One region of the Sporosarcina sp. NPDC096371 genome, then DNA from elsewhere that is predicted to be linked to it. Evidence: predicted binding sites of a transcription regulator. Region 1 holds the regulator's gene; the other holds the start of a gene.
The links. The regulator NrdR, encoded in region 1, represses ribonucleotide reductase genes. The targets are predictions, from matches to a motif close to AACACNATATATNGTGTT.
Positions count from the first base shown of each region.

Region 2: the regulator NrdR is predicted to act here: its motif matches at 2,143-2,160, upstream of ACIQ0H_RS05160 (vitamin B12-dependent ribonucleotide reductase).

Region 1 covers NZ_JBIWFE010000003.1:458,848-462,276, reverse strand. The annotation lists gene dnaI (primosomal protein DnaI) at 1-504, opposite strand, end outside; gene ACIQ0H_RS10895 (replication initiation and membrane attachment family protein) at 506-1,864, opposite strand; gene nrdR (transcriptional regulator NrdR) at 1,898-2,359, opposite strand; gene ACIQ0H_RS10885 (glyceraldehyde-3-phosphate dehydrogenase) at 2,697-3,429, opposite strand, start outside.
Region 2 covers NZ_JBIWFE010000001.1:1,067,499-1,070,927, reverse strand. The annotation lists gene ACIQ0H_RS05160 (vitamin B12-dependent ribonucleotide reductase) at 1-2,110, opposite strand, end outside; gene ACIQ0H_RS05155 (lipoate--protein ligase family protein) at 2,293-3,129, opposite strand; gene ACIQ0H_RS05150 (rhodanese-like domain-containing protein) at 3,279-3,429, shown strand, end outside.

The sequences.
Region 1 (3,429 bases):
GTACATTCCTCGCTCTGGAAGCTTACCTGTTTCATCAATAGTGTTCAGAAAATCTTTAGCCACACGCACAATCCTTACCCGACTATCGTCAAAAAACATATCAATATTTTGCAGTCTTGCCTCCATTACATCCTTCGGCATGTATAGACTGTCAATCATTTTGGATACATTGCGGTTCTCTTCATCCACCAGCTTACTTTTGCATTTTATATACTCGACATCGATTAGACCGCGCGTAAGAAATAATTTCGGTTCAAAACCTTTTAGCGTATTAACACAATTGTCAAGGTCAGAACATTTGCCACAATCATGCGAAGCTGTTGCATAATGATATAGTTTCGTCAAACTACGGTCTACGACATCTTTGTCAACTTCATCAGCATGATCTGCTAGAAATTGCTGCACACCCGAATTTTCCATCACTTCATCGCGCAATTCTTGATAACGCGCAGCAAATGCCGGTGCTTTCACAACACGCTTCATCGCATCACCGATTCGTTCCATTTCACTCCACCCCGTCTCCTGTTACGCCCAATTCCTTCAATAATTGGCGACGCTCTTCATCGACAGCTGCCGATTGCTTCTTCTCTTTATTGTCCTGCGCTACTTCTTTTTTATAGAACCAGTCCGGCACTTTTTCCGAACGTGTTGGTTTTCTTTGCGGCGTCGGTTTTTGGCCTTCATTTTTCCATTTCGTATACTTATCATGCTCTTGTCGCGCCATTTCCATCGCCGCTTCCGCAGTCTCCACTTTTTTGTTCATCCAGTGAGAGGCAATACGTTCCACATACTTGTTTGTCAATTTCCCATCATTACGGAGATAAACGAATTGCAGGAGGGTATTGACTACACCAACAGACAAACCGTGGGTATTAATCAGCCTTTCGGCAAGTTGAACATCAACCGATAGCGGCTCCTTGCCGCTCAGGTCACGTAGCATGTCAATCGGTGCTGTATTTTCGAGATAATGCGCCTGTTCATCATCCCGCGTTTTCAATTCTGTCTGCGGTTTAGGCGCCTCTTGTACAAAGACTTTCTGTAAGACAGGAGGCTCTTTTGTCACATTCATTTTATAAAATTCCGCAGCTGCTTTCCGCAATCTTTCTTCTGGCAATTTAAGATCCTCATCAAGTGCCATCATCACCACTTTTTGCATATCGAGCGGATTCAATGAATAAAGGAATGCTAATTTTGCAATCATTGCCTTTGAAACGCTAGACAATGCGGATTGGGGTACCATTTGCTCAGATAAACCCGAGCGCAAAAGATCAAAATCAAAATCCGGCTGCACAAATGGAACGCCAGTCGGTTCGTTGCGTCCTTTAAAATCACTAACTTCACCCATGTCCACGCCAAATCCCTGCTGAATAGGTGTGTAAACGTCCAGAAATGTTCTAGACACATCCTCAAAGTCTTTCTCACGACTCGCATCCAGTAAAAATCGCGCACGTAAATTACGATAGGCCTGCTCCCCTATTTTACTAAACAAAAATGTCGAAAGTAATGGGTCTGCAAAAAAAGCTTTCGCATCAAGTGGCGGTAGTAATTCATATATAAACTCTCTTGCATCGCCATTTTTCTTTCTCGAGGTACGCAATAACCCAATAGCTTCCAGGGAAATCCGCGCCTCAAATACAAGCCCTAATGGCATCGTCAAAATGTTCATGAGATGGTAATGATTGTAGACAAGTTTATCTGGCTGCTCCACATCCGCCCAAAGCGTCATAAACAGGCTCATCGCATCCCGACCGATAAGCGGCTGATAGAACAACGTTAGCAATTGGCGGTCATAATCCGAAAACGGATGCGACAGCTGGATGGTGTATGCATCAATAGGCTGTAGTTCTTTATAGAGAGGTGCCATCCGAACGCCTCCTTCCTTGCTAACTTTTAAGTGTTATTTTCTAGCACGTTTCTGCAGATTTTGTAGCTCTTCAATAAAAACCGTCACATCTTTATATTCACGATAGACCGATGCAAACCGCACATACGCAACTTCATCGACATCCGCTAGCAATTTCATAACCATTTCCCCAACCTCGTCAGAATTAATCTCCACAATACCTGCGCTTCTTAATTCTTTTTCTATTGAATAGACGATGTTTTTCAAATCCTCAAGGGATACAGGGCGTTTTTCACACGCACGAATCAAGCCTCTTAATACTTTTTCTCCGCTATATTCTTCCCGTGTGCTATCTTTCTTAACAACAATTAGTGGTGTTTCCTCCACCTTTTCAAATGTTGTAAATCGAAACGCACATTGCTCACATTCCCTGCGGCGCCGAATAGATCGATTCTCTTCAGCTGGCCTGGAATCGATGACTCGGGTGCCATTATACTGGCAAGCTGGACATTTCATAATTGCATCCTCCGCTTTTCCATAGATATATTTAATCAATTACGCCTCGGCGTAATTGCGTCCAAATTTTGAATTGCACTTGCGCAATTAATTCCCTTCAAAATTTGTGACATCCGCCGGAGGCTTAACTTGAATCAGCAGGGATTTAGAACCCTACCAACTTTATATGCATTTCAGCATTATCCTGCCCCTTATAAATGTAGCGAATTTCTGCTGAGTTAAGTTAATTATAACAGAACATCGCGAAAAACATCGAAAAACAGCGTAAAGGTAAAAAAATCCCCACATCTTCGTAAGATGGAGGATTCTTTATACAAATCTATGGCATTACATAACATTAAGCCTTGACGACTGTTTTCAATGCTTGTGCAACTTTCTTTGTTAAATCGACAACGCGTGCTGAGTAACCCCACTCATTGTCATACCAAGCTAGTACTTTTATTTTACGGTCACCCATGACGATTGTTGAAAGACCATCAATGATTGCGGAGTCCGTAGTCGTATTGAAATCAATGGATACAAGCGGCTCTGTCGTAAAACGGAGGATGCCTGCCATTGCCCCTTCAGACGCTTGCTTAAATGCATCATTTACCATCTCAAGAGTAACATCTTTCTTCACGTCGACAACAAGATCGACAAGGGAAACGTTCGGTGTTGGCACACGTAATGCCAAACCATGTATTTTTCCTTCAAGTTCAGGGAGAACTAATGACAATGCTTTCGCCGCCCCTGTTGAAGTAGGAATAATCGACTGCGCACATGCACGTGCACGACGAAGATCCTTATGTGGATTATCTAAGTTTTTCTGGTCATTCGTATAAGCATGTACAGTTGTCATCAAACCATTTTCGATTCCGAAGGTATCATTCAAAACTTTGGCTACAGGAGCTAGACAATTGGTTGTACAGCTTGCATTTGAAATAATGTCATGCTTATCAATATCAAGCTTATCGTCGTTAACGCCCAAAACGATTGTTACGTCTTCGTTAGTACCTGGTGCAGAGATGATAACTTTTTTCGCACCCGCTTCTAGATGAAGTGCAGCTTTGTCGCGCGAATTAAATTTACCC
Region 2 (3,429 bases), on a different contig from region 1:
GATCCGGATCTGCTTCAGGATTATTCTGTAAATATTCTTCTACGATACCCGCTTTAACCTCGATGAATTTCCCGAGGCGACCACTGCGATAGTAAGTGAAGGAGAAATATGGTTCTAATCCTGTGGAAACTCCTACCATTGTCCCAGTGGATCCCGTAGGTGCAACAGTTAGTAGATGCGAATTGCGTATACCATATTCCAAAATCGATTGACGGATATCTTCCGGCATTTTTTTCATGAAGCCCGTGTTGATAAATGCTTCACGAAGTGCTTTTGTTTCTTCATCTGTTTGGCCGATGAGGAATGGGAAGCTGCCTTTTTCTTTTGCAAGTTCGACTGATTCACGGTAAGCCGTCGTTGCAATCGCCTCGAATACGTTGTCAACAAGTTCGTTACCTTCTGTCGAGCCGTATTCCTTTTCACAATAGATGAGCAAATCAGCAAGACCCATGACACCTAGTCCTACACGACGCTCGCCGAGAGCTTGTACTTTATTTTCTTCAAGGAAATAAGGTGTCGCATCGATGACGTTATCTTGCATACGAACACCAACTCGTACCGTTTCCATCAATTTTTCATAATTGACTGATTTTGTTTCTTTATCTGCAAATTCGGCAAGGTTGACGGCAGCAAGGTTACAAACACTATACGGTGCGAGCGGTTGTTCCCCGCATGGGTTTGTCGCTACGACTTGCTGACCATATGCTTTCGCATTTGTTTCATTGTTGGCATTGTCGATGAAGAAAATGCCTGGTTCTGCGGAATATGTTGCACAGATATTAATTAGGTCCCAGAGTGCACGCGCTTTGATGGTGCGGTAGACACGCACAGCGAATCCTTGACGCTCCCATTCGCGAACATCCCCAACTTTATGCCACTCTTCATTGTAAGCTGTCATTTCAACTGGTGAATATTTTTCCACTGCTGGGAACCTGAGCTCGTAATCTGCATCTTGTTCGACAGCTTTCATGAAATCATCCGTCAATGTGACCGAAATATTGGCGCCTGTGAGGAATTCCAAATTATGTACGGAATACGTCCCACCGTCGCGTAATTTCGATTCAGCATCGCGCATGATTGCTTCATTGAAGCCCCCCATACCTGGGATTGTCCGATAGTTCAAAATACCTTGATACATCGCTTCCTCTTGTACAGTCAGCGGTTTGAATTTCAGTTTATCACTGGCAAGCTTTTTAATCAGTTCGTCTTCTGTATGCTCCAGAAGGTAACGAAGAATACGCGGATTCTGCATTTTAGAGATGATAAATTCATAAATGTCAGGGTGCCAGTCCGCCAACATAATCATTTGAGCTCCACGTCTTGATCCACCTTGTTCCACAAGATGTGTCAATTTCGCTATATCGTCTAGCCATGAAACCGACCCAGACGATTTACCGTTGACACCGCGTGCAAGTGTGTTGCGTGGTCGTAATGTTGAACCATTCGTCCCTACACCGCCGCCTCGGCTCATAATCTCCATCACCTGTTTGCGATGATCGGAAATGCCTTCACGGGAGTCTGCCACAAAAGGCATAACGTAACAGTTGAAAAATGTGACTTCCGTATCTGAACCAGCCCCGTATAGTACTCGGCCCGCCGGGATGAAGTTCAAGTTCGACAGCTGATCATAGAATCGTTCAAATGATGCTTGGCGCTTGTCTTCCGTCGTTTCAACAGAGGCCAACCCAGTCGCATTACGCTTCGCAATCTGCTCATAAAATACTTCAAGTGGCTTCTCAACCGCATCGATTGGTCGTGTGATGATGCCTTTTTCCTGCTCTTCGGGATTATCAATCGCAGAACGAAATTCTTTTTCAATCCAAATATCCGCCTTGCCATTCTTATCGTCAATCGCAGTGATAAATCCAAGTCCACGTGCTGGGAACTTTGGATCCTCTTTTACTGTCAGTACGACAAAATCTCCCGCTTTCAGGGTTTTCTTTTCCGTATCCTTGAACGAATACCGATCAATCATAACGAGCCTCGAAACACCACTATGTTCGATTTTCATATCTGCTGTAATAGGATGCACTTGCGGGAATTTCGCAATATCTGCATTCAGTTGCACCTTGTCCAAAATTGGTTCTTGATGCTTTGAAACAATGACCATTCAAGCATCCTCCTTTTTAAATTCCTTCGTCCAACACAACATGTTGTGTTGGTTCTTTCTTTTAATCTACTACATATTGAGTAATTCTTCAACGACGACGTTTTTTACATTTTTCGTCAAACGCTTTATTCACGCCATTTGGATTGTCCGCACCACAAAAAATAGTACAAAAGTCACAGGCGTCATTTTTTAAATGTCCAGTCATTATTTGCATATTTTTGTCGTTCGATTTCCATGACAAATTCAAGTTGCTCCGATGTTAATTCCAATGGCTCAAGTTGCATTTCGAGCGCATCTTCAAATCCTTTCGCAAACGCCTCAACACATTCCTCAACTGACACCGTTCGGTCAATTAATCGATCAATCGCCACTGCTTTTTCCGGCAAACTGACACGCATTCGTTCGCGCTGCTCCTCCGATTTGAATTTAAATAAAGAAACAAGCTTGTCTTCGTCAAGACTTAAAAGTATCGCACCGTGCTGCAAAATGACACCTTTTTGCCTCGTCTGCGCACTACCGGCTACTTTCTTGCCTTCAACGACTAGCTCATACCAGCTTGGCGCGTCAAAGCACACCGCACTTTTCGGCTTTTTTAGGTCATTCGTTTGCTCGACCGTTTCTGGAACCGAAAACTTTGCGTCGAGACCTAAATTCCGAAACCCTTCAAGCACCCCTCCTGAAATAACGCGATACGCTTCCGTCACGGTTTCGGGCATATCTGGATAGCTTTCAGACACAATAACGCTATATGTAAGTTCATGCTCATGGAGAACTCCCCTTCCTCCGGTCGGGCGCCTCACAAAACCAAGGCCATGTTTATTTACTTCTTCCATGTCAATCTCTTTGTCAACGCTTTGAAAATAGCCAATCGAAAGCGTTGCCGGTTGCCATTCGTAAAATCGCAACACTGGTCCGATTTCCCCTTTGCTATGCCATTCCAACAATGCTTCATCAAGCGCCATGTTGAACGAAGCGCTGCATTTCCCCGAATTAATGAAGTGCCAAATCGTTTTTTTCATCCGAATTCCCCCTTCACAACGAATTTCATTTTATCATTCCCATTGAACTAGTGCCACCAAATCTTTATAATAGAAAAGTAGAAAGAAAGGGGAAAGTTGTTGTGGATTTTATTATCTTAGGGGCCGTTGTACTTATAGCGATTGGATACATGGTCGTAACGATGCTACGTCTTCGTAAAGCCGTTACAAATTTGACGCAAGATCAGTTTATCGAAGGTTACCGGAAAGCGCAGCTCATCGATGTGCGTGAGGCGAAAGATTACGATGCAGGCCACATTCTCGGCGCTCGTAATATCCCGT